Regions from separate parts of the Psychrobacter sp. PP-21 genome, predicted to be linked through region 3. Evidence: predicted binding sites of a transcription regulator. Region 3 holds the regulator's gene; each other region holds the start of a gene.
What was found. Region 3 encodes PhoB, which activates phosphate uptake and scavenging genes when phosphate is short. Its sites were predicted from a motif close to TGTCATNAANCTGTCATAA; they were not measured.
Positions count from the first base shown of each region.

Region 1: the regulator PhoB is predicted to act here: its motif matches at 6,362-6,380, upstream of NJD71_RS09735 (DNA translocase FtsK).
Region 2: the regulator PhoB is predicted to act here: its motif matches at 1,930-1,948, upstream of pstS (phosphate ABC transporter substrate-binding protein PstS).

Region 1 covers NZ_JAMYEB010000011.1:64,009-72,317, forward strand. The annotation lists gene NJD71_RS09725 (DODA-type extradiol aromatic ring-opening family dioxygenase) at 1-550, shown strand, start outside; gene NJD71_RS09730 (amidase) at 612-2,105, opposite strand; gene NJD71_RS09735 (DNA translocase FtsK) at 2,891-6,271, opposite strand; gene trxB (thioredoxin-disulfide reductase) at 6,871-7,893, shown strand; gene aat (leucyl/phenylalanyl-tRNA--protein transferase) at 7,894-8,309, shown strand, end outside.
Region 2 covers NZ_JAMYEB010000003.1:56,474-64,782, reverse strand. The annotation lists gene thiC (phosphomethylpyrimidine synthase ThiC) at 1-1,326, opposite strand, end outside; TPP riboswitch at 1,572-1,727, opposite strand; gene pstS (phosphate ABC transporter substrate-binding protein PstS) at 2,021-3,178, shown strand; gene pstC (phosphate ABC transporter permease subunit PstC) at 3,422-4,375, shown strand; gene pstA (phosphate ABC transporter permease PstA) at 4,425-5,330, shown strand; gene pstB (phosphate ABC transporter ATP-binding protein PstB) at 5,409-6,329, shown strand; gene phoU (phosphate signaling complex protein PhoU) at 6,479-7,261, shown strand; gene NJD71_RS04310 (oxidative damage protection protein) at 7,353-7,643, opposite strand; gene argH (argininosuccinate lyase) at 7,950-8,309, opposite strand, start outside.
Region 3 covers NZ_JAMYEB010000004.1:190,929-199,237, forward strand. The annotation lists gene phoR (phosphate regulon sensor histidine kinase PhoR) at 124-1,233, opposite strand; gene phoB (phosphate regulon transcriptional regulator PhoB) at 1,292-1,996, opposite strand; gene dtd (D-aminoacyl-tRNA deacylase) at 2,109-2,561, opposite strand; gene asd (archaetidylserine decarboxylase) at 2,676-3,512, shown strand; gene NJD71_RS05955 (HD domain-containing protein) at 3,606-4,235, opposite strand; gene NJD71_RS05960 (isochorismatase family protein) at 4,471-5,046, opposite strand; gene fadA (acetyl-CoA C-acyltransferase FadA) at 5,332-6,504, opposite strand; gene fadB (fatty acid oxidation complex subunit alpha FadB) at 6,719-8,309, opposite strand, start outside.

The sequences.
Region 1 (8,309 bases), on a different contig from region 3:
TGAACTGTACGAGCTGCAGTATCCTGCATCAGGTCAACCAGCGCTAGCTGAGACACTTGCTCAGCAGCTCACTGCTCGTGGTATCACCTGTAGCGTCAACCCAATGCGCGCTTGTGACCATGGGGTGTGGGCGCCGCTGAGACATCTGTACCCAGAGGCAGATGTACCTATCGTCCAAGTATCCTTGCCGCAGCATTATGACAGTATCGCCTGCTATCAATTGGGGGCGCAGCTTGCGCACCTACGTGACGAGCAGATACTTGTCATTGGTTCAGGTAATATCACTCACAACCTGCAAGCGCTGCGCTGGGAAGCCGATAGCATCGATCAAGCCGCCAAAGCCTTTAAGCAGTGGTTGCTCCAGCAGCTCAAGATAGATATACCTACTGCACTCGATTGGCAGCAATATCCTGATTACAAAGATATTCACCCAAGCGATGAGCATTTACTGCCGCTGTTTTTTGGGTTAGGTGCCGGTCAGCGCGTCTCTGTCGTTCATCAGAGTATGGCACATCATAGCTTAGGCATGGATATCTATCGCTTTGACTAACTCCTATTTATTAGCGCCTACTTATTATTAGCGCCTGCCTGTCTAATCAAAGCCCATAAACCTACTTCTCAAAAGCAGGCTTAGTAAATAAGCCTGCGCGCTCTATCTCGCCTGCTAAGCTCAATAAGGTCGCCTCGTCATTCATACGGCCGATGAGCTGCATGCCAATCGGCAAGCCTTTCTTGCTCATACCGACAGGCATTGACATAGCTGGCAACCCTGTAATGTTGCCCAATAGCGTAAAGCCCATTTTTCCTAATACAGGGGCGCTCAGCTTTTCGATCATGCCTGACTTAAAGGCGTATCTACCCATATCAAACCCTTTATTGAGTACTCCAGCACTGCGCATCATCATCTCATCCATACGGCTGGGTGGCAGCACACCATGTTTGACAGCAGGTGTCGGCACTGTCGGGGACAAAATCATATCGTAGGTGTCTAATAACAGACCCGTTTGATATTGACTGTGATGCCAGCCGTGCTTGGCATGGACCAAATCTACTGCCGATAACGAGCGTCCAAGCAGCGCCATATTATAGGTTTGTGGCTCTAGGTTTTTGATATGTTCAGACCCAAACTCCCGCTCGATATTATCAATCGTAAAGGCAGTATGTGCGCACACCACTACGATAAAGTCGTGCCAAAATTGCTCGATATTGATATTTGGCTCAGCGTGGACGATCTGATGACCCATGGACTCTAATTGCTTGGCAGTTTGCTCTAGTACAGCAAGGACTTCTTTGTCCACTACGGTATTGGCGATCAATGGCTGCTGCTGCAACGCAATTTTGAGTGGTCTGGGCGCACGCATGGCCGCTTGCAAAAAAGTCCCATCTGGCGGCGCAATGACATACGGCGCCCCAATCTCTGCACCACTCGTGGCATCGAGCATCGCGGCACTATCACGTACCGAGCGCGTGATTACATGATCGGCAACTGCACCGTCCCAGCCTTCACCAAGGTTAGGGCCCATTGGGTTGCGTCCGCGGCTGGGTTTTAGTCCAAATGTACCGCACCATGCAGAGGGAAACCGTATCGAGCCACCACCATCACCGCCGCCTGCCATCGGTACGACACCGCTCGCGACTGCTGCTGCACTACCGCCTGATGAGCCACCAGAGCTATAGCCTTTTTTAAACGGATTGTGAGTGGCGCCATGCGCTTTTGGCTCGGTGGTGATAATTAAACCAAACTCTGGCGTATTGGTCTTACCGAAGGTGTTGACGCCTGTCGACTTCATTCGTTTGACGATTTCGCTGTCTTTTTCTGAAATGATATTGACACTACGGCTACCCATCGTAATGGGCTCATCAGCGAAACTAAACGATAGGTCCTTGAGCAGATAAGGTACACCTGTAAACACACCAGATGGCAGTCCTGCCTGCGCAGCATCGTAAGCGCGCTCATCAAATCGATGTACGATGGCATTGAGCTTAGGGTTCACTTGATTGGCTTGATAGACCGCGGCGTCCAACAGCTCCTTTGCACTGACCTCACCTGCATTGACCAATGCCGCTAGTCCTATGGCATCATACTGAGTGTATTCTTTAAACATAACTGACCTTCCTTGGAGAGTAACTGTCGTAAATTTTGGAATGATTGCTTTTTAAAACTGGTATATATTTACCACTAGAGATTAATTTTCTACCAAAACCTTATAAAATAACCAAATGTCAAAAATGCTAGCAAACATGAGATAAAGAGAGCTCCATTTTTTACTAAATGGAACTTCAATGGGAATAAAACAGCATAATTATTTATAAATGGACAAACATAAGCATAGATTTCTTTACTTTTAACAAAGTAACATTTCAAAGCATTTTCGACTTCTGTAGGAGTGCTTCTTTCGAAAGAATTGTAATGATTCAGTCTACTAGACTTTTGTACAATACCTTTGTAACTATATTTATAATTGATTTTCAGGTTATATAGTTGTATATCTTTTTCTGACTCTTGAGGAAATATAGGATAGATACTATAGCTTTCAACTGTACATCTAACTCTAGGAAAAAATAGAAACACAATATCAAGGATAAAGCCTAAAACCATCAGAAATAGTAGAAGCCCACCTAAGAAAAGACCTAAATAGCATGCCATTAAATCAAAATGAAGCATAAATCCCTTTTGCTTTCCAGTATATCGTTGAAATATGGATATCTTAATACTTACACACTACATCATACAACACTTCTAATAAGTAAAACTAAATGCTTATTTTAATCTAAAGTATATCGATTTAATAAATAGCTGGAAGGGTAAATACATATCTATCTTAATTTAAAGCAAAAAAAACGAGCCACTTTCGTGACTCGCTTTTTCGTTATCAACTTAAACCTATCGCTACATCAATAGTTCACGCTTACCACTTTTGCCCATAGAGCTGACCAACCCCGCTTCTTCCATAGAGTCAACAATACGCGCCGCACGGTTGTAGCCGATACTAAACTTACGCTGGATACTAGAGGCTGAGACCTTGCGTGTTTCCATGATAAAGGCAACCGCATCATTGTATAAGTCATCGTCTTCACCAGAAGCATTGGCACTACCACCACTACCCGGACTAGACAACTCAAAGTTCCCCGCCATATTGTCGATATAGTCAGGCGCACCGCGCTCACGCCACGCATCACAGACACGGTTGACCTCTTCGTCACTCACATAAGCACCATGCACGCGATCTGGCTCAATCTGCCCAGGTCCCAAGAACAACATATCACCGTTGCCCAGCATATCTTCAGCGCCGCCACTATCTAGGATCGTACGTGAGTCGACTTTTGAGTTGACTCGTAGTGCCGCACGCACGGGAATGTTTGCTTTGATCAAACCAGTAATAACATCGACGGATGGACGCTGTGTGGCTAGCATCAGATGGATGCCTGCTGCCCGTGATTTTTGTGCCAAGCGCGTGATGAGCTCTTCGGCTTGTTTACCAACCTGCATGATCATATCAGCAAACTCATCGGCGACAATAACAATCATCGGTAAGGTTTTGAGCTTTGGTGCTTGACTGATACTGACGCTATCGTTCGGTCGCCATAGTGGGTCGAGCATAGGATTGCCTGATTGTTCTGCTGCCATGACCTTTTTATTAAACTCATTGAGCTTACGCACTTTGAGTAGGCTCATTAATTGATAGCGGCGCTCCATCTCTGCCACACACCACGACAAGCTACTGGCCGCCTCTGTCATATCAGTGACTACCGGCGTTAATAGATGCGGAATGTCATTATAGTTGGCAAGCTCAAGCTGCTTTGGATCAATCAAGATCAGGCGCAGCTCGTTGGGCGTATATTTGAGTAGTATAGAGAGCAGCATCGAGTTGACCAGTACTGACTTACCAGAGCCTGTCGTACCAGCAACCAGCATATGCGGCGCGCGCGCAAGATCAGTGATAATAGGGTTGCCACCGATATCTTTTCCCATTGCCATACTGATTTGTGCTTTGGGGTCTTTGAAGGTATCCGTATTTAACAACTCAATTAAGCGTACCATCTCACGTTTTTTATTGGGTACTTCGATACCGATATATGGCTTGCCCGGTATTACTTCGACCACACGTAGTGACGCCATAGATAGTGAACGCGCCAAGTCACGCGAGATACCCGTTACCTTACTCGCTTTGACGCCAGCGGCCAGCTCTACTTCAAAACGAGTCACAACAGGCCCTGGGATAGCGTTGACGACAGACGCTTTTACATTGAACTCCTGTAGCTTAATCTCTAACAATTCAGATAACTGTTCAAGCTCGGCGACGGTATAGCTAGGCTTACGGTCAGGATCGGGCTTATCCAGTATAGAGACCTCTGGAATGGGCGTGAGGCTGCTGCGATAGGCCGCCGTTTGCATCGAGCGTGATTTTTGACTGAATGCTGCATCATCGCTAATGTGCGGCATGACTGGGGCACTCGCATCTTCAGCACTGTCATCTTCTGGCATCATATCCGTGATATGGTTGCTGCTATCACCCTCAGGTACAGCAAAACTAACAGATGGTTTTGCTGCGGTTGTTGGCTGTGTGTCTGCGACTGGACTGACTGCTTCTACTGTTGGTGCTGCCTTCGGGTTTGCAGGTGGTGTATTGGTTGGTGTCATATCTGAGATGTCTGAAATATCTGGCACGGTTGGTGCGACGTCCATTGCTGCGGCAGCAATCGGCTCTTCAGATACAGATAGTGATGCCTCATCATACGGCTGTTCTGCTGGCCCAGCAGGTGGTTTGGGAGACAACTTATTTGTAGAGCTAGCGGTTACCTGTGGTATGGGCTCTACCGTTTGTTCTTGCACCGCTTGTTTAGCGACAGGTTGTTCAATTGCAGGCTTTTCGATTATGTCCTGAACTTTAGCCTGTTCAACTTCAGGTTGCTCAATGACGGCTTGCTTAACTCGAGCCTGTTCCGTTATAGCAGTATCTTGAATACTCTGAGAGTCTTGCATTGCAACGTTTGTGGCAGGTTTAGATAGGTCACCATGCTCAGCCAACCATGCTTCTGCTAACTGATCGACGCTTTGACTCGTATCACTTGCTTGAGTTGTTTCAGGCGCATTAGCTTGTGGCTGACCATCGAGCTCTTGGTTATATTTAGCAGGTTCGGTCGCAACTGTTTGCGCAACTGGCATCGTCTCAGAGTTTGACGTCCACTCCTCTTGAGGTACCTCTATAGTCGTGTCTGTCTGAGTATAGTTGGGGACAGGCGCAGCAGAGCTCTCTATACTGCTGGCACCATAAACCATATGCTCACTCGCGAGCAAGTCATCAACCGTATTAGCATCGTTCCATGCAAAACTTGGCTCAACTTTTCGAGCAGGTATCGCGGTAGGAGCTGACATTGTTGATGGTGCGATATGGTCCGCTGTGCTATCAGCCATAGCACTGGCAGTCGCTGGCGCTGTGTATAGTGGCGCACTTTTTTCATCGCTTGACGTAGTAGCTTCTTTTGCGGTCGCTATAGAGGCTTTGACGCTGTCTGCTAACCCTGATGTCGACAAGAAATCTGACAACACATTACTGAACCGGCTACTGTTATCTGCCTCATTAATACTATCAGTATGATCAGCTGATTGCAGCTCAAGTGGCAGTTGTTCATGCTCTACTTGCTGCTCAACCTGATCATCTACGCTGTGGCTATCGTCTTGTGGCGCACTGATTGGCTGAGTAACGTCTACATCCTCTTTGTTCTTTACGCCCGAGCCAAGCCACGATAATGCCGTAATTCTCTGATATATTGCGAGCCAATGAATATTGAAAGCGAAGGTAGCCGTAATCACGACAAATACCGCCAAGAAAGCCGCACTACCCCACTGTGATAGTAGCTGTGCCAAGCGCTCTTGTAACTCAAGACCGATAATACCACCAGCCACACCTTCAAATCCCATCGATGCAGGGTTAGTCACTTGTTGAATCAGGGCGACCAATTGTGCAAATAACGCACTAGCAGTCAGCAACAAAAACACGTAAGCGACCAGTCGCATGAGCCAAAACGTGGGTTTATTGTCCCACCAAATAAGAATCGACTCATAAACGACAAATGCTAAAAACCACCAGGCACCAAACCCAAAAAAGCTGTAGAGCAAGTCAGATAACCAAGCACCCGTCTGACCACCCATGTTATTGATGGTTGTCATGTCACTACTGATATGCGACCAGCTAGGATCATTGCCTGTGTAAGTCATTAGAATGACAAACAGATATACGGCCAGTATTAACCCAAGGAGGGTAAACATTCCCTTTTTTAAATACTCAATATGCGGTGCTGATATCACGTAAAATCTGCCTTGTTGTTAATACTAAATGGTCGCCAACGCATGACTAAGCCTAATCATGCTGACATAAAGTGCTGACATAGATGTACCTCGCAGAGTGTTTTTGGTAGGGAGGCATTTATCATAAGACGCTAGCATCATAAGAACGCATAACTGTCATTGTCACCCAAACCCTACCGCACTCGGCATAACTCCTTATAATAACAAATACATAGGTACAGTGGCGACAGTCTTATAAATAAAGCGTGTAGGAACGTAAATCGAGACGCTATTTGTGCAAAAAAACCGTCCACCAATAGATTATTGCTAACAGAATGCTGCTAGCAGTTTTGTACAAACGCTATAAAATACCAGCTGTTTCTAGCGCTAGTATTTCAAGGTTATTATGCTTTGATTCTAATGATAGCTGTGTTTGTTTTAGCAAACTTGCACTTTTCGACCTATGCCCTTATGTTATTATCACACAGCAATTAGAAAAACCATATTAGTCATAATTTTTGATTTTTTTACTATATTTATAACTATCATTATTCATTCGTATTTTTAGAAAGGAACACCTCATGGCAACTGACAATACTGCTCCACGTCACGAAAAACTCATTATTTTAGGCTCAGGTCCTGCAGGTTACTCTGCTGCAGTATATGCGGCACGTGCCAACCTTAAACCAGTTATGGTTACAGGTATGGAAGTAGGCGGTCAATTAACGACCACTACCGAAGTCGATAACTGGCCAGGCGATGCACATGATTTGACAGGTCCAGCGCTAATGGAGCGCATGAAGGCGCATGCTGAGCGCTTTGGTACAGAATTGGTTTATGATCATATCAATGAAGTCAACCTAAACGAGCGTCCTTTTCAGCTGTCAGGTAACAACGGCGACTATACTTGCGATGCGTTGATTATCTCAACAGGCGCTTCTGCACAGTATTTGGGGCTAGAGTCAGAAACCAAATTTAAAGGCCTTGGTGTATCTGCTTGTGCTACTTGTGATGGTTTTTTCTACAAGGACCAAAAAGTCGCTGTGATTGGTGGTGGTAATACCGCCGTCGAAGAAGCCTTATATTTGTCTAACATTGCTTCTGAAGTGACCTTAGTGCATCGCCGTGATAGCTTACGTTCTGAAAAAATCCTACAAGACAAGCTGTTTGAAAAAGCCAAAAACGGCAATGTCAAAATCGAGTGGAACCATCAGGTAAAAGAAGTGGTTGGTGATGATATGGGCGTCAATGGTGTCGTTATCGAATCAATGATTGACGGTAGCACCAAACAGCTAGACGCAATGGGTATGTTTGTCGCGATCGGTCACAAGCCTAATACTGACCTATTCACCGGTCAACTGGACATGAAAGATGGCTATCTGACTGTCAATAGTGGTCTCAATGGTAACGCTACACAAACTAGCATTGAGGGTGTATTTGCAGCTGGCGACGTCGCTGACCATGTTTATCGTCAGGCTATTACCTCTGCTGGTACAGGTTGTATGGCAGCACTTGATGCTGAAAAGTACTTAGATGCTATCGGTGAAGCAACGGCAAAAGACCATACGTACGCATCAACCCTAACTGCTGATCAAGAAGACTAAATGGATAACTTCACGCAGCACGATGATACCACTCAATACATCACGCCTGAGACTCTAAAAAGTCTTGGGCGTTATGACTTTCCTAATCCTATCTCTGTCGATCCTGATGGGATTGGCATTGTCGCGATGGGCGGCGATCTGGCATCTGAGACATTGATATCTGCTTACGCACAAGGACTGTTCCCATGGTTCAATGAAGACGAACCTATTGCTTGGTGGTGTCCTGAGCCACGCTGTGTGATAGCACCATCTGATTATCAACCGAGTAAGTCGCTACGTAAGCAAGCAAGCCGCGCGCGTTGGCAGTTGACACTCAATCAAGCTTTTGATGAGGTCATACACGCCTGTAGTCTACCGCGAAGCGATGGTCTTAATAATGACTTGCCTGAAGGCGAGCATACTTGGATTCATGATGA
Region 2 (8,309 bases), on a different contig from region 3:
TTGTAGACAGCCAGGACGTAAGCCATCACCTAGACTAAACGCTACATCGTACTGCTTCATAATCTCACAGATGTCTTCGAAATGCGTGTATAAAAAACTCTCTTTGTGATGCGCCAGACACCACTGCGCCATGATAGAGCCACCACGCGAGACGATACCCGTTAGGCGTTTTGCAGTGAGTGGTACATAGCGAAGTAGGACGCCGGCATGAATGGTAAAGTAATCCACACCTTGCTCGGCTTGCTCAATCAACGTATCACGGAATATCTCCCATGTTAGATCTTCTGCGACGCCATCAACTTTTTCTAGTGCCTGATAAATGGGTACGGTACCAATCGGCACAGGCGAGTTACGAATTAGCCATTCACGGGTTTCATGAATATGATTACCCGTTGATAAGTCCATAATGGTGTCCGCACCCCAACGTGTGGCCCACGTCATTTTGGACACTTCTTCATCAATAGAAGAGCCTAATGCTGAGTTACCGATATTGGCATTGATTTTCACCAAGAAATTGCGCCCGATGATCATCGGCTCAGATTCAGGGTGATTGATGTTGTTTGGGATAATGGCACGTCCAGCCGCCACTTCGTCACGGACAAACTCAGGGGTGATGATAGTGGGCGTATTGGCGCCGAAGCTCTCGCCGTCATGTTGGCGCATATCGGTCAGTTCGTGCTGTTTTTGCGTCTCACGTATGGCGATATATTCCATCTCAGGGGTGATGATGCCGCGACGCGCGTAGTACATCTGCGTGACATTTTGTCCGGCTTTAGCACGGCGCGGTTTGTCAATATGGGCAAATCTGAGATTGGCAGTACTGATATCGCGAGCACGTGCTTGCCCGTATGAGCTAGATAGACCGCTTAATTGCTCCGTATCATCACGCTCGGCGATCCAGTTTTCACGCAGTTTTGGTAGGCCTTTTGTCAAGTCAATCTCGACATTGGGGTCAGTGTAGACGCCTGAAGTATCGTAAACATAAAACGGCGGATTATGCTCACCATCTTTGTCACCCGTACCGCCAACTGGTGTATCCGCCAAGCTGATTTCGCGCATCGGTACTTGGATATCAGGTCTTGAGCCTTCGATATAGACTTTGCGAGAGGCAGGTAGGATACGGTGCAAGTCGCGTGCATCTTCTTCAAAGCGCGCATCACTGGCAGCACGGTGGGCAGGCGTTTTTAGGGCGTCTGCTTTTTTGTCTGCTTTGACGGTGTCAGTAGAGTCTGAGGTAAGAGGTATGTTGTTGGCTGGGTTATGCGTTTGTGCAGCTGAGGCACTGTCTAAAAAGGTGTTGTCTAAAGTGTTGTCTGAGATAGTCATATGCTGTCCTAGCGTGTTGGTTTTTGAATAAAATCAACACCGCCAGTATCTGCGGGTGCAGCATCTATCATTGAGACAAGTTTGGACTATCGACACCTAACAGCGAGCAAAAAATTGCCGCGGAAAATGGTCATCAAATAGGGGACGCAGCTTTGTATCTTCGCTCGTTGTCTGCTCATGCGGCACGCATACTCAGACAATAGTGATGATAAAAATGTATTTCTACGCGTCCTTTGTCATCAATAACAAAGTGCTTAAGACTTCCCTGCGTCGGTACTAACCGCATCAGGTTCGGCGGGTGATCTCTCAGCGAATGTAGATAGGCGGCTACTGTTATTAATGTTTAACTATAAACGCTTAATAAAGTAGGCCAATGCTACACCGCACCCCGAGTCTGTCAGTGTTGTAAATCAGATTTCATACTAGCAAAATTCTGTACTAACAGCTAATAGTATTTGAACGTAAGTATCAGACTCCAAATGCGACGTTTAATATACTTATCCAATAGGCCACTCAGTATCAGTAACGACTATCGCTTGGTATCACTGGGCTAGGCAGAGGTTGTCTAAATATTATGTAAAGCGAATAAAAGATTGCGACGGTTGTCATTAAATTGTCATAAAGATTTGGCAAGATAGCACGCATATCACAAACAATGCTTTTTTATATCGTCGTTAAACTTCAGGAGTTCTACATGCGTTATTCGTTATTAGCAGTAGCCGTCAGTTGCACCTTAATGCTTACGGCGTGTAATAAGTCAACAGAAACGACAGAGTCAGCTGCTGATACTAGTAGCGCTACGACCACTACTCAGACCCAGGAAACGACTGCTGCTGATGCTGGTTTTAAATCTGCTGAAAACATCGCAATGAACATCACGGGTGCAGGTGCCTCATTCCCGCAGCCTATCTATGCCAAGTGGTCTTATGACTACAATGGTGCGACTGGCGGGCAAGTTAACTATCAGTCAATTGGTTCATCTGGCGGTATCAAACAAATTCAATCAAAGACTGTCGATTTTGGTGCGTCTGATGCGCCATTGACACCTGAAGAGCTAGCAGAATCTGATCTTATCCAGTTCCCAACGGTCATCGGCGGCGTCGTACCTATCGTTAATATTGATGGTATTGAGCCAGGTGCTTTGAAGTTAGATGGCACGACTTTGGCAGACATCTATTTAGGTAAGATTAGCAACTGGAATGACCCAGCAATTGCAGCCATGAACCCAGACTTGACCTTGCCAGATGCGGCAATCACAACGGTATTCCGCTCAGACGGTTCAGGTACGACGTTTAACTTTACTGACTATCTAGCAAAAGTATCACCAGATTGGAAAGATACGGTTGGTGTTGATAAAACGGTTAAGTGGCCAACCTCTGCGACTGGCGCAGGTGGTAAAGGTAACGAAGGCGTCTCAAGCTATGTAAACCGCATGAAAAACTCTATCGGTTATGTTGAGTATGCATATGCTAAGCAAAACAACATGTCACATACCGCATTGAAGAACGCCGCGGGCAACATCGTTCAGCCATCTGCTGAGACCTTTGCCGCCGCAGGTGACATCGATTGGTCACAACAAGAAGGCTTTTATAAAGTCATCACCAACTCTGAGACTGAGCAAGCATGGCCTATCGCTGCTGCAACCTTTATCTTAGTACACAAGCAACCAGAGAATCCTCAGCAAGTTGCTGGCGTGTTGAACTTCTTTGATTGGGCGTATACCCAAGGTGATGACAGCGCTATGAGCCTAGATTATGTACCATTCTCTGATACGGCAGTGGCCTTATTTAAAGCAAAATGGAACGACGTAAAAGGTAGCGATGGTCAGCCAGTTTATAAGCCAGCGCAGTAAGTTGCTACTCTTGATTTTGACATAGTTAGACTCTCAAACAACCACTCTATAGGGAGCCTGGTTGTTTGAGAGGTTTTATCACAGCAATTTTGACCGTATTACTGACTGCGGTACTGATGGATATATTGAGCAGTTGCCATTGGTACACAGGATTGTTAATGCTCATGCGGGTGGGCTTGTTGTGATAAAGCTGAACAAACACACTGGTTTTTTGAATTCACTCTATTCAATGCTGAGACACTTATGACAGACTTAAGGTCCCAACTGGCTAAACAAAAACGTTACGACGCTTTATTTGTCAACTCTACCAAAGCGTTTGCCATACTGGTCCTCCTATCTTTAGGGGGCATTCTAGTTTCTCTCATCGTTGGTGCTTGGCCGAGTATTCAAGAGTTCGGGCTTGGGTTTTATACCAGCAACAATTGGGACACGGTCGCCAATGAATACGGCGCGCTTGCGCCTATTTACGGTACGCTAGTCACTTCACTCATCGCTATCGTGATTGCCGTGCCCGTCAGTTTTGGTATTGCGATATTTTTGACTGAGATGTGCCCTAAGTTCCTTAAAAAACCACTGGGTATTGCCATTGAACTATTGGCCGGTATCCCTTCTATCATTTATGGTATGTGGGGTTTGTTTGTTTTTGCGCCATTCTTTGGCGATCATATCCAGCCATGGTTTATTGAGCACATCGGCCCTCTACCTATTATTGGTAAATTGTTTGTAGGTGCTCCCATGGGACTGGGGATGTTCACGGCATCTCTAGTACTGGCTATCATGATTATTCCTTTTATCGCAGCCACCATGCGTGACGTCTTCTCTGTTGTACCAGATTTGCTCAAAGAGTCTGCCTACGGTATGGGCGCGACGACGTGGGAAGTTATGTTCAAGATTATCCTCCCTTATACCAAAGCAGGGGTTGTTGGCGGCGTTATCTTGGGTCTGGGGCGCGCACTCGGCGAGACCATGGCGGTGACTTTCTTGATAGGTAATGCTTTCAATATCAGTCCAAGTCTGTTTACTTCTGGTGTGACGATTACCTCTGCCTTAGCCAACGAGTTTGCCGAAGCCTCTAGTGAGCTGCATTTGGCCTCGCTACTACATTTAGGCTTAATACTGTTTGTCATTACCTTCATTGTGCTGTCTTTGGCCAAACTCATGCTTATGCGTATGGATCATAAAGCGGGCAACCGATAAATCATGTATCAGACTTTGATATTGATAAAAGATATGGGAAATAAAGACTATGCCTTCTAACAATGCGCTCAACGCACCACTACCAGTCAAGACAAGCTCTAAAGCACGTTATAACAAGAGTCTTTATAACAAGCGCCGTTGGACCAATAAGCTTGGGCTAGGGTTTGCCATGTCAGCCATGGTTTTTGGTTTGTTTTGGTTGTCGTGGATTTTAGTGACATTATTTGTTGAAGGTTTTCAGGGCATGATGGAGTTACCCATCTTTACCGCTGATACGCCGCCCCCTATGAGTGCTGGTGGTTTGCGTAACGCCATTGTTGGTTCGGTGATGCTCGCGTTCTCAGGATTGTTTATCGGTGCGCCCATTGGTCTTATGACTGGTATTTATTTGTCTGAGTTTTCTAAAGGGAGTATGCTGGGTAAGGTCACTCGTTTTTTGAATGACATCTTATTGTCAGCGCCTTCGATTGTTATTGGTCTATTTATTTATGCGCTGATGGTAAAAGGTCAAAGCTTCTCTGGTTGGGCAGGTGCATTAGCGCTAGCATTGATTGTTATTCCAGTGGTCGTGCGTACGACTGAGAGCATGCTCAATTTGGTGCCTAATAGTTTACGCGAAGCGGCATACGCACTTGGTACGCCTAAGTGGAAAATGGTGACGCAGGTCACGGTAAAAGCTGCCAAAGCGGGACTGACAACTGGTGTGCTATTGGCTTTTGCTCGTATCACAGGCGAGACGGCACCGTTGCTATTTACGGCACTTAACAACCAGTACTTCAGTACCGATATGGGTCAGCCGATTGCCAACTTACCCAACACCATCTATCAGTTTGCTATGAGTCCTTATGATAACTGGCATATGTTGGCTTGGGCGGCGGCGCTGCTTATCACGGCGTCTGTCTTGGTACTAAACGTATTGGCACGATTTATTGGTAATAGAGGTCAGGTTAAATAAGTCCTGATACCCTGTGGTATCGCAGCAGATACTCACTCAAATTTATATGAAATCAATTAAGATAGGTTGAATAATATTATGAATGATGTCATAAGCAAAGCCCGTACAAAAACCACAACAAATGATTTTGATACGGCAACAGACAGCCTATTGAGTAGACCTATGTCAAATAACCAAAAATCACAGCAACCCGTTGCGACTGATTTCAACAAACAAACCCGCCACGATATACCGAAAAACATGCCTGCGGCAAAAATGGAAGTGCGAGATCTAAACTTCTATTATGACGACTTTCAGGCACTAAAGAATATTAATATTGATATCGCTGATAAAAAAGTCACTGCCTTTATCGGTCCTTCAGGTTGCGGTAAATCTACACTACTGCGTACCTTTAACCGCATGTACGATCTATACCCAGGTATGCGTGCAGAAGGTACGATCAATCTCGATGGCAATAACATCTTGGGCAAAGACGTCGATGTCAACTTGCTAAGAGCACAGGTCGGTATGGTTTTTCAGAAGCCAACACCGTTCCCTATGTCTATCTATGACAATGTCGCCTTTGGGGTACGACTCTACGAAAAGCTGAGCAAAGACGAGCTCGATCACCGCGTGGAGTGGGCGCTGAAAAAATCAGCGCTATGGCCAGAAGTGAAAGACAAACTAAAAGCGTCAGGTCTGTCACTATCAGGTGGTCAGCAGCAGCGTCTATGTATCGCCCGTAGCGTCGCGACCAAACCTGAAGTCCTACTACTTGATGAGCCAACATCTGCACTTGATCCTATTTCGACTGGCGCGATTGAGGCATTGATTGAAGATCTCAAGAACGACTATACGATTGCTATTGTCACGCACAACATGCAGCAGGCTGCCCGTGTGTCTGACTATACGGTGTATATGTATTTGGGCGATATGATTGAGATGGGTGAGACCGATCAGATATTTACTAAGCCTGCCCAAACAGCTACGGAAGACTATATCACTGGTCGTTATGGTTAATATCGAGCGATACCAAAGGTAAGTAGTAATGCGTTAAAACTGAAGCTGGATCAAACACCAAGTACTCAATAGAACACTGTGAGTCAAGCTGTTTTATCCAGCAAGCACACACTGAGCTCATAAAATATAGATTTCAGGGAATACCTCTCATGCAAAGTGATAAGCATATCTCCAAAAGTTTTGACCAAGATCTTGATGAAGCCATTCGTTTGTTTTTGTACATGGGTGATAGCGCTGCAAACCAAGTGGCCAAAGCGATCCATGCACTGATTGACAAAGATGAGATACTGGCGCAAGAGGTCATCGAGATGGACTTTGATATCAACCGAATGGAGGTTGAGCTCGATGAACACATCCTGCTATTGGTTGCGAAGCGTCAACCTGCAGCGGGAGACTTGCGCTTAGTCATGTCGATCAGTAAAGGCGTGGTAGATTTAGAGCGTATCGGTGATGAAGCCGTAAAAATCGCGAAAATGGCAAGCAAAATTGCAGCACAAGGCAAATCGTTTTATGGCTATGCTGAGGTACAGCACTTGAGCAATCAAGTAAGGTTGATGCTCAACAACGCGCTAGAAGCCTTTAGCCAATCAAATGCTGAGCAGGCATTTGAAGTGATGCGTAATGACAGTGTGGTCAATAACGAATATCAATCCGCTATCCGAGCATTGATGACCTATATCATGGAAGACTCTAGACAAGTCTCAAAGGTCATCAATATTATGTGGATTTTGCGTTCGCTTGAACGCATTGGCGATCATGCACAAAACGTAGCAGAGTTAGTCATCAATTACATCAGTGGTCAAGATGTACGTCATTCAGACTACGCCATGGTCGAAAAAGCAGTACAAGAAGCCAATGATCGTCTGGCTGCTCGTCAAGTCAGTACCATGTCAGTCGACGACTATGAGTCGTTGGAAAGTAATGATGACTGATAACGCAGTCAGCACAGTCTACTCATAATAAGAAACGCGCTATAGTTAGCGCGTTTTTTTGTGGTTATTACCAATACATAGTAAGACAAGATTAGCTTTCTGGTGTCCAGCCTTGGGCGCGTTCGTAGTCTTCATTGTCCAAGAACTTATCACGTTGCTCGGTCAGAAATTTTTTGGCTTCAGGGTCCATCATGCTCAAATGATTTTCGTTAATGAGCATGGTTTGATGTTCAAGCCACTCTTTCCATGCTTTTTCAGATACCGTCTCTTGTAGCTCTTGACCTTTTTTGTTTGGAAAAGGCGGATGCGGCATTTTTGGCAGTTCTTGCTTGTATTTGCGACAAAAGACGGTATTGGCTTGAGGGTTAAAAGTCTCAGTCATAAGGTACTCCTTATTTATTATATTGGGTGAAATCACATAATCTTATGAGACCATGATAACGGTCTTGGTAGATTTAGCAAAGGATATCTGGTGTAACGTTTGCAATTGTCAGTTTAGTAGCATAAGTCTCAGTGTCTTAAATTTTAGTGTCATAAGTTTCAGGATCATAAATTTCAGCATCACAAACTTTAGTACGATAAATAAAAACACCCGCTACAGATGCGGGTGTTGGGTATCGATATCACGAATATTGATCGTCAGCCATAGCTTAGCCACTATTTTGGATCAGCTAGCTCAATCGACTGATTAGGCAAAGGCTTTTAAGCGAGCGCGGCCATTGACCACAGCCTTCTTAACTTGGTTTGGCGCAGTACCGCCCAGATGGTCACGGGCTGCTAGTGAGCCTTCTAGCGTGAGGTAATCAAAAACATCATCACCGATGGCATCGCTGAATTGCTGTAGTTGCGCCAATGACAAGTCACTGAGATCCACGCCTTCTTTAATACCTAGTGCGACAGCGTTGCCCACGACTTCATGAGCATCACGAAACGCAACGCCCTGGCGTACCAGATAATCTGCCAAATCAGTTGCCGTAGCATAGCCTTTCATTGTCGCCGCGCGCATACTTTCTTTATTCGGGACGATGTTTGGTAGCATATCAGCGAA
Region 3 (8,309 bases):
CAGGCTAACAAGGAAAATAGTGCAGGCAATACCGAGATATTGACCAGCTATTTGACGCCGTTTGCCAAAGATTTAGCCATTTTTAGCCCATTTAGTGATAAGCGTTTGAATTAGGGACACGCCCTAGTTTGCGGTGACTGTACGCACATAAGTGGCTGGAAATACCACACTAAATGTCGAACCCTCACCCTCTATTGATTCAATCTGTAGCTGCGCTTCGTGTTGATGCAGTACGTGTTTTACGATAGCTAATCCTAGACCTGTACCACCTGTGGCACGGCTGCGACCTTTATCAACACGGTAGAAGCGCTCCGTCAAACGAACAATATGCTCTGGTGCAATACCCAATCCGTCGTCTTCGACTGCAAATCGGCATCCATTTGATGTTCGCGTCCAACTGATAGTAATATTGCCACCTTTTGGTGTGTATTTTATCGCGTTGATCACCAGATTGGACAATGCACTGTTTAAGTACATCTCTGACCCATATAGCCCATCATAGGTGTCTATATGCAGATGAATGATATGCTTATAGGCTTGGTTATAGGCTTGCGCATCATCATAGATATTGGTAAGTAGCTTGGTCATATCTATAGCATTGACTTCGTGCGTCTCTTCGATCTCAATTCTAGATAGTAGTAGTAAGTCATTTACGATTCTATTCATACGCGCGGTTTGCTGAGTCATGAGCTCAAAACCACGGCGCCAATGGGGCGGCATATCTGGCTGATCCGTGAAGTTTTCTAAGTAACCTGTCATGACGGTCAATGGTGTGCGTAGCTCATGAGAGACGTTTGCCACAAAGTCTTGGCGCATCTGCTCTAGGTGCTTTAAGCGCGTCACATCATAAATAAATAGGAGTTTTTCATCACCAAAAGACGTGAGCTCAAATTTTAGGTAGCGGCTAGGGTCGCGCCATGACTCTATGTGGATGCCGTCATTGGGTAGCGTGGTGTCCTCATAATATTGGTGGAACTCTGGTATGGTAATAAAATCAAAGACACTCTTCCCTTTATCATCTGGCTGCAAAGACAATAGATCCTGCGCCGCCTGATTCCACCATCCTAAGCAATCATTCTCATCGATTAAAATCACCGCGTCTCGTAGTGCTCGCAGTGCGCTTCTGATTTTTTGTAGCTGCTCTGCTTCATGCTGGGCAGAGGTGTTTTCTGGGGTATCTTGCTGATGGCTGTTACGAGTTTTTTTGTGTTGTGCTGGCACTGTCTTGTCCATTTCTTATCCTTACCACTATCCGCTATTTTAGTATTCCAGCGACCTTATGTATGCAAGACTAGCTTGGCTCAATAAGACTAGAGAATCGATAGCCTGTACCGCGTACCGTCTGTATCAATGTATCACAGTCATGAGGACGCAAGAGTTTACGCAGACGCTTGATATGTACATCGATGGTACGATCTTCGATGTATACGTTGCCGCCCCAAACCTGATCGAGGAGCTGCGTTCGTGTATAAGCGCGCTCTGGATGACTCATAAAAAACGCCAATAGACGATACTCTGTCGGACCCACATCGATGACTTTTCCGGCGGCGGTCACACGCTGGCTTTTGGTATCTAGACTCAACTGACCGATTTCAATAGGCTTGTCACTACTCATCGCACTACTACGGCGCAATACCGCTTTGATTCTAGAGATCAACTCACGGGTTGAAAAAGGCTTGGTCATGTAGTCATCTGCACCCGCGTCGAGCCCATAAACCTTGCTGTCCTCTTCACTTTTCGCTGTCAACATAATGACTGGTATCTCAGAGAGCAGCTCATCGTTTTTTAGCATACGGCAAAAATCAACGCCGCTTTTGTCTCCCGGTAGCATCCAATCTAACAAGATCAGCGACGGTCTATGATCGACCACTTGCTGGTGCGCCTCTGAGACGTCAGCGGCTTGCAGGCTCTCAAATCCAGCCATTTCTAGCGTCATCACAACCATTTCACGAATCGCAGGTTCATCTTCAACAATCAAAATTTGCTCGTTATACATATGACATTCTCAGTGTTAGAGGGCAAAATTTAGCATGTAAAAAGGCGATAAATACTCACCAGTCTTTATCTATTAAACGGATTAATTATGACAGCTTGATGACACTCTAGTGTCAGATCTCCAGTAGAAAATTTAGGGGTCCGTCATTGACACTATCGACTTGCATGTCAGCGCCAAACTGACCAGTGGCGACGTTTGGGTACTGTGTTTTTGCATAGTCTATAAGTTGCTCAAACAGTATTTGAGCCGCATCAGGTGCCATTGCACTACCAAAATCAGGACGGCGACCTTTGTCTGTTTTTGCCATCAAGGTGAACTGCGACACCAATAACAAACCACCGCCTGCCTGCTGGACATCTTTATCTAGTTTACCAAATTTTGTAGGATCTTCATCATTTTCAAAAATACGATACGTGAGAATTTTATCAATCATTCGCTGAGCCGTACTCAGACTATCCTCGTGTCCCAAACCAATATAAGCCAGTATTCCATGATCTATTTTGCCAACACAATGCTCATCGATAGTCACACTAGCCCGCCTGACTCGTTGTATAAGTGCCTTCATTTACTCATTCCTTAACAGATTATGCTCAGACAATAATGGGCTGTCCATGATAAAATACGGTCATTAACTTGCACATGCAATAATGACATCATCTCTTATTTTGGTAGCCGTATTATGAATGTATTTACCACCTTACAACAGCTGGTACCACAGCAGCAGCTCAGTAAAGTCGCTGGACGTTTGGCCGCCAGCCGCCATCCTTATGTTAAACGTACCTTTATTCGTAGTTTTGCAAAAGCCTATAACATCAGCCTAGACGAGTATGAGCGCCAGAGTCTCAACGCATACGAGAGCTTTAATGATTTTTTCACTCGTGAATTAAAAGAAGACGCTCGTACCATCGATACCACTGACAACGGTATCGTCAGCCCTGCTGATGGTATTATCTCTCAGCTCGGACAAATCCAAGATCATAAGTTATTGCAAGCCAAGGGTCGTCACTATGATGTCGGACAGCTGCTGGCTGATAGCGAAGATGGCAGTTACTTTGCGGATGGCAGTTTTGCGACGATCTACCTAGCACCTAGCAACTATCACCGTGTCCATGTGCCGTTTACAGGTACGTTGACCAAGACTCGCTACGTACCTGGCACGTTGTTTTCGGTTAATAACACTACGGCCGCTAACGTACCAGATTTATTTGCTCGTAATGAGCGTCTGGTCTGCATGTTCGATACCAAGTACGGCAAAGCAGCCGTTGTCATGGTAGGCGCTATGATCGTCGCTGGTATCGAAACCGTCGCGACAGGCAAAATCACTCGTACTGACGACATCCAAGAAGCTGATCATGACATGCCGTTTGCCGCAGGGGATGAACTTGGACGTTTTTATTTAGGCTCAACGGCTATCGTGGTACTACCAAAAGCAGCAAAAGCTGACTGGTTGGATAGCATGCAAGCCAACAGCGTCGTGCAAATGGGTCAACTGTTGGGAATGGCAAATACTCAATAATACGACCGTATAAAAACGCTCAAAATATTAGCCCATTTAGGTATGTTAATGCATACTTAACTGGGCTTTTTTATGACTGTCACTCATATAGAGTTATGCATCGACCAGCCATCCTTGCTGGGTTGCATAGTCGATATTTTTGGTAAGCCAATCATGAATGGGTGGAAAGCTGTCTTTGATAAAAGCAAGGGCATAAGCTACCTGCGAACGTGTTACCTGAGCTTCGACCCACGTTTTCCCCTCAGTATTAAGATTGAGTAAAAACGGCAATAAGCGGTCAACCACTCTGAGCAACTGGCTTTCTTTGCTGCTACCCGTTTCTTGCGCCTCCCAAACCTCACTTAACGCTGCGATACCATTGCCACGCTCTGCTTGTAGTCGAGCAATACCAGCACGCTCTTCAACGTGCGCATCGCTACGGCTATTTGCGAATAAAAACGTATCGCCAGCGTCAATCTCACCCAAATCATGTACCAGTGCCATCTTTAGCAGTCGCTCATGATTGACATCCAATTCAAACGCTTCAGCAATTGACCAACACGCCATAGCCAAGTGCCAAGAGTGCTCGGCAGAGTTTTCGCGGCGAGTGGTTTTTGTCACATAGCTACGGCGATTGATACGCTTGAGGGCATCTAGCTCTAGTAAAAAATGAGTGACATCGTCCATATCGATGTTTGAGGCAACAGCTGGACTGGTTAATGGTGTAAGGCTTACTTGTGACATTGGCTTTCTCTGGTTTTATCTATTTATTGGTTTTTGACGTTTATCATGTTTAATGCTTATGGCTTTTTATATCGATATATCTTGGTGATTGAGAGAATATTATCGAAAAAATAGCGCTTATCTTACTAAGCGCTATTTGTTGCAAGATGCAAGATGTAAGATGTAAGATGTAAGATGTAAGATGCAAGATGCAAGATAAGAAGTCAAATAAACAACGCTCTTACTCGTCAATCATCTACTTAATCAAATTAATAATGGTTTTGAACGCAGGGTCTTCACTACTGCGACACAGCTCAAACAGAATAGACTCAACGGTACTGATCACGCCTCCCGCACGGCGTATACGTCGAATGGCTTGTTTTTTGTCATAAGGAAAGCGAGAGCCAACCGCATCGCCAATGATGACAGGTTGCATGCCGTTGTCTAATAAATCTAATGCTGTCTGCATAATACAGACATGCGCTTCAGCACCAAATAGCAGCACGGTACTACGGTTCTGCTGTGCCAAATGATGCCACGTGTCATTGTTATCACAAGCGCTAAAGGTAACTTTCTCGAAGCTCTTGGCATTATCTCCTTCAAGCACCTCGCGTAACTCTGGTAAGGTATCGCCCAGCCCTTTTTTGTATTGTTCGTTCAGCATAATTGGGATATTGAGTGCTTGCAGACCCTTAATGAGAGTAACTGTTTTTTTGACGATGTTTTCGTGGTCATAGATATGCGGTGTTAGGCGCTCTTGCACATCAATAATCATCGCTTGGGTGTTCTCGCGAGCGATTCGATAGGTGCGATCATTAATCATAGTAGACATAGTACACTCCTTGTACGGCTGACATTTATTATCAAAAGCTATTTTAGAATGATCATTATTAGAGTTGTCATCAATAACATCTTAGCTCAGCTCACTCTTATTTAGTCACAGTTTTTTGGATGCGTCAATGAAGATAACTTGCAAACGTACTGCAAGTTTTGTTTTTGAGCATGTGGCTCGTTTATTTATGCCATAAAAAACCCCCAGTCATCATGACTGGGGGTTTTATTTACAAGCAAATAGCTGGTTTAGTGTGTTTAGATAATCTTGTCTATATAGATAAGATTAAACGCGCTCAATAACAGTAGCAATACCTTGGCCAAGACCGATACACATCGTCGCTAGACCGATTTCAGTATCTGATTGCTCCATTGCGTTTAGCAAGGTTACTGTGATACGAGCACCTGAACATCCTAGTGGATGACCTAGAGCGATTGCACCACCGTTGATGTTGACGATGTCTTGCTTATCAGTTAGGTTCAGTCCTTTCAATACAGACAGACCCTGAGCTGCAAATGCTTCGTTTAGCTCGATGGTTTGCATGTCATCGATGCTCATGCCAGCACGTTTTAGTGCTTTGTTGGTAGCAGGTACAGGGCCATAGCCCATGATGGCCGCATCACAACCAGCAACGGCCATACTACGAATACGGGCACGTGGCTTTAGACCTAGATCTTTGGCTTTTTGTGCACTCATGACTAGCATGGCTGATGCACCATCAGACAAGGCAGATGAGGTTGCTGCTGTAACCGTACCGCCTTTTGGATCAAACGCTGGGCGTAGGTTGCGCATTTGCTCCATTGTCGCATCTGGACGAATCACTTCATCCACAGTACATAATTGCAAGCGACCAGCCGCATCATGACCTTCGATGCCGATGATTTCATTGTCAAAACGACCTTCAGTGGTCGCAGCCCATGCACGGCGATGTGACTCAAGACCAAAAGCGTCTTGCTCTTCACGCGTAATGTTATTCATGCGGCCTAACATCTCAGCGGTCAAGCCCATCATGTTTGAGGCTTTTGCATAGTGCTTAGAAGCAGCTGGGTTCAAATCAACACCGTGCATCATACCGACGTGGCCCATGTGCTCAACGCCACCGATGATGAATACATCGCCTTGGTTGGTCATGATTTGCGCAGCAGCGGTATGAAGCGCTTGCATAGAAGAGCCGCACAGACGGTTGACCGTTTGGCCACCAGCAGTTTTTGGGATACCAGCTAGTAGACCGATGTTACGACCGATGTTTAGACCTTGCTCTAGTGTCTGGTTCACACAGCCCCAGATAATATCTTCAATATCATTGGTATCAAAGTCATTACGTTCTACTAAGGCACGTACCAATTCAGCTGAAATAGTATCAGCACGTACATGGCGGAACATACCATTTTTGGTTTTGCCCATTGCCGAGCGTACGCCATCTACGATGACCACATCTTTTGGACTTAAAGTTGTCATACTATCTTCCTTTTCAATTTTTATTGTCAGTGTAGGCAGTTCACTTCAGCGCTATGATTTGCTGGTCTTGCACAAAGTACAGAAAGCAATCTATTAGATCTGAACTGAAATAAATCTGCTAAAACAGTACGTCTGCAATCAAAGAGTATTAATAAATCCATTGTTATCTCTCTTTTGCCAGACGTACCACACTTATCCTAATACGGTATGTTCATTAATTGACTGAGTAAAAAGTCTCGCCAGCTGCTGCCATATCGCGAATCTTTTGCGGCGCTTCATAGGCTTTACCAAGGTACGCATATTTTTCACACAGCGCCAAATAGTTATCTAGACCCATTTGGTCAACATAACGGCAAGGACCACCGCGGAATGGTGGGAAACCGACACCCATGATCATTGCCATGTCGGCCTCGGCAGGCGTGCTTACGATGTTGTCTTCTAGGCAGCGAACCGTTTCGTTGCAGAACGCAATCATAGTACGGTCGATGATCGCTTGATCATCAAATTCTTGCTTGTCGCTGTCAGTCGTGGTTTTGAGTAACTCGTAAGTAGCTTCGTCAGCAACTTTCTTTGGCTTACCGCGCTTATCAGTTTCATACTTGTAGAAACCAACGCCGTTTTTCTGACCTAGACGCTCGTTCTCATATAGATGCTGAATGGCACCTTTGTAGTCAGGCTTCATACGATCAGGGAAACCGTCCGCCATTACTGCTGCGCCATGTACACCTGTGTCTAGACCGACAACGTCGATTAGGTATGCAGGACCCATTGGCCAGCCGAATTTTTCCATGACTTTATCGACATGAGCAAAATCAGCACCTTGCTTGAGTAGTAAGTCAAACGCGCCAAAGTATGGGAACAAGACACGGTTCACAAGGAAACCTGGGCAGTCATTGACTACAACAGGGACTTTACCCATTTTAGAGGCTAGTGCAACGGTAGTCGCCACGGCTTCTTCAGATGATTTCTCACCGCGGATAACTTCTACCAGTGGCATACGATGTACTGGGTTAAAGAAATGCATACCCACGAAGTTTTCTGGACGCTCAAGCGCTTCTGCTAGATAAGTAATAGAGATCGTCGAGGTGTTTGACGCTAGGATGCAATCGTCTTTTACCAGGCCTTCTACTTCTTTTAGTACCGCACGTTTTACGTTTGGATTTTCTACGACCGCTTCGATTACGATATCAGTCTCAGAAAAGTCGCCATAGTTCAAAGTAGGACGAATACGGCTCAACGTTTCACCCATTTTCGCTGGGGTCATTTTCTTACGTTCAACCATTTTGCCAAGCAGTTTGCTGGCTTCGCCCATACCAAGGTCTAATTGCTCAGACTTGATGTCTTTCATGATGATTGGCAAGCCTTTGCTGGCTGCTTGATACGCGATACCGCCGCCCATGATGCCAGCGCCTAGTACGGCTGCTTCATTGATTTCATGTGCTTGTTTGCTGTGTTGTTTCGCTAGCTTTTTAACCAATTGGTCATTTAAGAATAGACCAACCAAGCTCTCTGCTTGTGGGGTTTTAGCCGCTTTAGCAAAACCAGCCGCTTCTACTTCGATTGCCTTGTCACGCGGTAGATTGACGTGCTTCTCAATCGCTTCGATTGCTAACGCTGGTGCTGGGTACTGCTTAGGATTGGCTTTAGCAAAAATAGCACCTTTGGCACTGTTAAATGCCATGGCTTGCTCAAGCTGGTTTAGCTTAACTGGGACCAGTTTTTCTTCACGTTTTGCTTTCCAATCAAGCTCACCTGAGATACATTTTTTGACTAGGTCAATTGCAGCATCTTGTAAGTCATCAGCA